Regions from separate parts of the Priestia sp. YIM B13489 genome, predicted to be linked through region 2. Evidence: riboswitches for the same ligand, from Rfam matches in the RefSeq annotation. Region 2 holds a riboswitch; the other holds the start of a gene.
The links. Region 2 has a riboswitch for preQ1 ahead of queC (7-cyano-7-deazaguanine synthase QueC). Riboswitches for the same ligand answer to the same signal wherever they lie in the genome.

Region 1: it holds a riboswitch for preQ1, as region 2 does, so the genes downstream of both, ACFX4W_RS03225 (QueT transporter family protein) here and queC (7-cyano-7-deazaguanine synthase QueC) in region 2, are expected to answer to the same signal.

What each region holds. Positions count from the first base shown of each region.
Region 1 is NZ_JBHZOQ010000036.1:269,185-271,589, forward strand. It holds gene ACFX4W_RS03215 (YitT family protein) at 1-262, opposite strand, end outside; gene ACFX4W_RS03220 (Lrp/AsnC family transcriptional regulator) at 645-1,055, opposite strand; PreQ1 riboswitch class I at 1,252-1,296, shown strand; gene ACFX4W_RS03225 (QueT transporter family protein) at 1,306-1,794, shown strand; gene ACFX4W_RS03230 (hypothetical protein) at 2,229-2,405, shown strand, end outside.
Region 2 is NZ_JBHZOQ010000053.1:3,405,773-3,408,177, forward strand. It holds gene ACFX4W_RS23290 (GerAB/ArcD/ProY family transporter) at 1-685, shown strand, start outside; PreQ1 riboswitch class I at 756-799, shown strand; gene queC (7-cyano-7-deazaguanine synthase QueC) at 1,030-1,695, shown strand; gene queD (6-carboxytetrahydropterin synthase QueD) at 1,695-2,135, shown strand; gene queE (7-carboxy-7-deazaguanine synthase QueE) at 2,128-2,405, shown strand, end outside.

The sequences.
Region 1 (2,405 bases), on a different contig from region 2:
AAACGGACGTCATGACGGCTCCTAGAATCGTATAAAGAATCGTTTTTTTTGTTAGAAATTTATAGGCTAAGGCAATAAATATAAGGTTTACAAGAAATGTGCTGATACTTGTAGGGATATGAAATAAATAATATAAAACAAGAGCAATACCAACTGTACTTCCGTCACCTAATTTATTTGGAATGACGAAAAAATCAATGGATGCAGCAACTAAAAGTGCTCCAACAATAATTAAGATGATGTCTTTATAGATTGTTTTCAATATGCAAACCTCCTTGATTATTAGGATATTTTCATGTGTAATCTTGTTTTTAATAGTGTTTCACAAATGATAAAATAAAAAACGTCTTAGAAATTGTCTAGTTATAAAACTGATCAACTTCTAAGACGAAGAATTACGATACGTGTATAGGTCTTGATCCGGCTTTTCTATGCTTCGATGTCACCGATTATATAAACCTCTGACCGCTATGTCAACGCTATGAGAGATGTTCAACTTTTCAAAAAATAGAAGGCGGTTTCCTACATAAAAAAAGAATCCTTTGCGACGATGCAAAGGATTTTCAAATTTATTGGAATAGGGGGAATACGTTATTAGGATTACCATTTTCATAAATTAATATACCTTAATTTTTCAAAAAAATTTATTTGTTAATGACGATTGAAAGTTTGTAATTCACATGCTGATTTAGCTCTGTCAAAAAATCATTTAGTTCTTCATTTGAATGAAATTTGCATTCTAATAAGTAGCAGCCATCGCCGCTGATTTTAAAGTTGTTGATAACGTGCTCCTGCTGACTTTCTAAAAATGTAAGGTAGGGGTGGTGATGAATGCTCTGCGTATAGATATTTAAAAATGCATGGATGATGTAGCCGAGTTTTCGTTTATCAATGTTAATTGTATAGCCTTTGATAATGCCTTCATCTTCTAACTTTAATACTCTAGCAGAAGCGGCTTGTCCGGTTAAATGCACTTTTTCTCCTAATTCTTTCATCTTCATACGTCCATTTTTTGATAGTTCTTCTAGTATGCGCTTATCTGTATTATCTAACATCGCTACAAATCCTTTCGTATTTCAAATCAAAAGGCTTAACTACTTGATGTCACATATGTATACTGATACGTCTTCTATTTTATACTAAAGGAAAGTAAGAAAAAAGAGCAGTCAATATGCAAGATATAGAAAGCAGCAGTAGTTTGTAAACAGCTAGATTGACGAAAGCTTAAGCTTGCTGTATGATTCTTTGAGTGTTTACGTGGTTCGTAACCATCCCACGTTAAAAAACTAAGGAGAGAATAGTAAGATGAATATAAGAACACTTTGCGTCAACGGTCTTTTAGCTGCTATGTATATTGCTGTCAGCATGTTAATCCAGCCGTTTGGCTTCACCAATATCCAATTTCGTATATCGGAAATGTTCAATCACTTAATTGTGTTTAATAAAAAGTACGTGTACGGCATTGTGCTAGGAGTATTTCTGACGAATTTGTTTTTTTCACCAATGGTCGCTTATGATCTGGTGTTTGGGGTAGGACAATCCGTGCTATCATTACTCATTACCATTTTTTCTATGCGCTACATTAAAAATATGTGGGCTCGTATGCTTGTTAATACACTTGTATTTACGTTCACGATGTTTATTATTGCGTTTGAACTGCACTTAGCATTTGATTTACCATTTTTCTTTACATGGTTAACAACGGCTGTTGGTGAGTTCATTGTTATGCTTGTTGGAGCACCAATTATGGCTGCAATTAATAAACGTGTACAATTTAATAAGCTAGTTGGATAAAAAAGATGGGGCTGTGATAAATCTCACAGCCCCGTCTTTTTTTCTTTGTTATTCTATAAGTGTAGTGATAAACCCCTTATTATTGAAGAGCTTTTCACGCATGGACAAATTACCCATATCTAGCATGTGAAAAGAGCAGGTCGCGTTTGCGGTCTGCTCTTTTTGCGTAAGGCAATAGGAAGTATCCGGTTAGATTATTTTGAAAGAAGGAGTGACAAATCTCACAGCGCGTTCTTTTTTCTTTTGTTACGATATACATATAGTTGGCAAACTCCTTATCGAAAAGTTTTTCGCACAACAACACATTACCTATGCGTAGCAATTAAAAAAGCAGACCAATGACGGTTTGCTTTTTTAATTGTATTTTTCCATTAAATAACTTTTTTGAGTTATAATTGTAAAATAATCTTTGTTACTAGAGAGGGGATTGTTTTTTGAATAGAAAGTTAGGAATTCTTGTTTTATTAGCTTTAGCCATCTTATTTGTCGGGTGTTCAAAAGAAGAAGACAACGTTCCTTTAAGAGAACTAGAAAAGATAAGTATTAACGTAATCAAAGAACAAAAAATGAAGCAAGGAATTTCATATGAAATGGAATTAGTAAACAAGAGC
Region 2 (2,405 bases):
GGAAATCTTTTTGCCTTGGATTGTGGTCCCCTTTTTATTGTTAATTGTTTTAAATATTCCTCAGATGAAAATTGATCGTCTTTATCCTTTTTTTGAATTCAGCATGGGTGATTTAGTATTAGGGACCACTTATTTTTTAGGAAACCCGTTTATGGAATTGGTTTTTATTCTGATGATTACGCCTCATATAAAAGATGGAAAAAAGGTAAAAAGAATGTTTGTTATCGGCACTGTCGCATCGGGCTTGACGATTACGATTGCAGTTGCGGCTTGTATATTAGCTCTTGGCGCGAATATTGCATCGATGCACAGCTACCCAGTTTATTTATTAGGAAAAATGATTTCGTTAGGTGCAACGATTCAGCATGTTGAAGTATTAGTAGCTATTATTTGGATGTTATCTATCTTTTTTAAAGTTGTCATTGTGTTCTATGCTATTCAGTTAAGTATCGTCCAATTGTGTAATTTACGGGTGCGCAATTTTTTAAGCTTTCCTTTAGGTCTAATTATTACAGGCGTGGCATATTACATTATTCCCAACACAGCGTACTTCAATTATTTTGAAAAATATTACTGGCCGTTTTATTTATTTGTATTAAGCGTCTGTTTTCCGTTGTTATTTATTGCGCTTTCTTATATAAAGAAAAATAAGGCAGCTAAAGGCGATAGAAGTCAACAAACATAGCATTATCTATACGCATGTGGTATAATACGATGACAATTCAAGAAGAAACGCCGTACACGTTTGGATACGTACGGGAGAGGTTCGAAAACTCCCTCTATAAAAAACTAAGATCATCGTTGATGACAAAAGACACGGTTTTAACGTGTCTTCTTTCACGTGCTTTTCTATCAACGCGTCTTTTTGACGTGTATGCTGGCGAGGACGTGTATCTTAGTTGCTTTTTAGGGAGATTGCTGGAAAAGAGCAGTCTCTTTTTTGTGTTATAAAATTAGTCACAAAGGGAACGAACGGTTCAATAAAGTTTCTTCTTCTTTTGATTTCAATCAAAAAGGAGACGAACAATAATGATGAAAAATGAAAAAGCTATTGTTGTATTTAGCGGAGGTCAAGATAGTACAACATGTCTATTTTGGGCTTTGAAAAACTTTAAAGAAGTAGAAACGGTTACTTTTCAATACGGTCAGCGCCATAGTCAAGAGATAGAGGTAGCAAAGGCTATCGCAGCTGATTTAGGTGTGAAGCACACCGTACTAGATATGTCACTTTTAAATCAATTAGCACCAAATGCCTTAACGCGAGATGATATTGAGATCGAGCAAAAAGAAGGAGAGTTGCCTACAACGTTTGTTGACGGCCGCAATCTGTTATTTTTATCATTTGCAGCCGTACTGGCTAAAAACAGCGGAGGCCGTCATATCGTAACAGGCGTTTGTGAAACTGATTTTTCAGGATATCCAGACTGTCGAGACGTATTTGTGAAATCGTTAAACGTCACGCTTAATTTATCAATGGACTTCGAGTTTGTGATTCATACGCCGCTTATGTGGATTGATAAAGCAGAAACGTGGGCGTTAGCGGATGAGCTAGGAGCGCTTGAATATGTGCGTGAAAAAACATTAACGTGCTACAACGGTATTGTTGCTGACGGGTGCGGCGAATGCCCCGCATGTCAATTGCGAAAACGCGGGTTAGATCAATACATGCAAACGAAAGAAGGAGGAGAGAAATAATGTTGCAACAAATGTATCCTCAAGTATTTCATGACTATGAATACGAACTGAACAAAGATATGCAGTTTGCTGCGGCACATTTTGTTCCTCACACAGAAGCAGGAAAATGCCGTCAAGTCCATGGACATACGTATTTCGTAAATCTAACTGTTGCCGGAGATACATTAGACGAAGCGGGCTTTTTAGTAAACTTTGCGCTATTGAAAAAAATTGTTTCTGGTCAATTTGATCATACATTATTGAACGATCATTCTATCTTTAACGAAGAAAATCCAAATGATTTTCCTACAACTGAAGTTGTTGCCCGTAAAATTTATGAGTTGGTTCAAGAATATCTAGACACACTACCAAATAAGCCTTCTTGCGTACAAGTATTCGTGCGGGAAACGCCGACAAGTTACGTAGTTTACCGCCCAAAGAAGGTGAAAAAACGTGGCTAATACAATTCCAGTACTTGAAATATTCGGACCAACGATTCAAGGGGAAGGAATGGTTGTAGGACGTAAGACGATGTTTGTTCGTACCGCGGGCTGTGATTATTCCTGCAGCTGGTGTGATTCAGCTTTTACATGGGATGGATCGGCTAAAAACGATATTCGTCAGCTAACAGCAGAACAAATTTGGACGGAGCTAAAAGAAATTGGAGGAGAGTGCTTTGATCACGTCACCATTTCTGGAGGAAACCCTGCGCTTATCAAGGCGATTGGTTC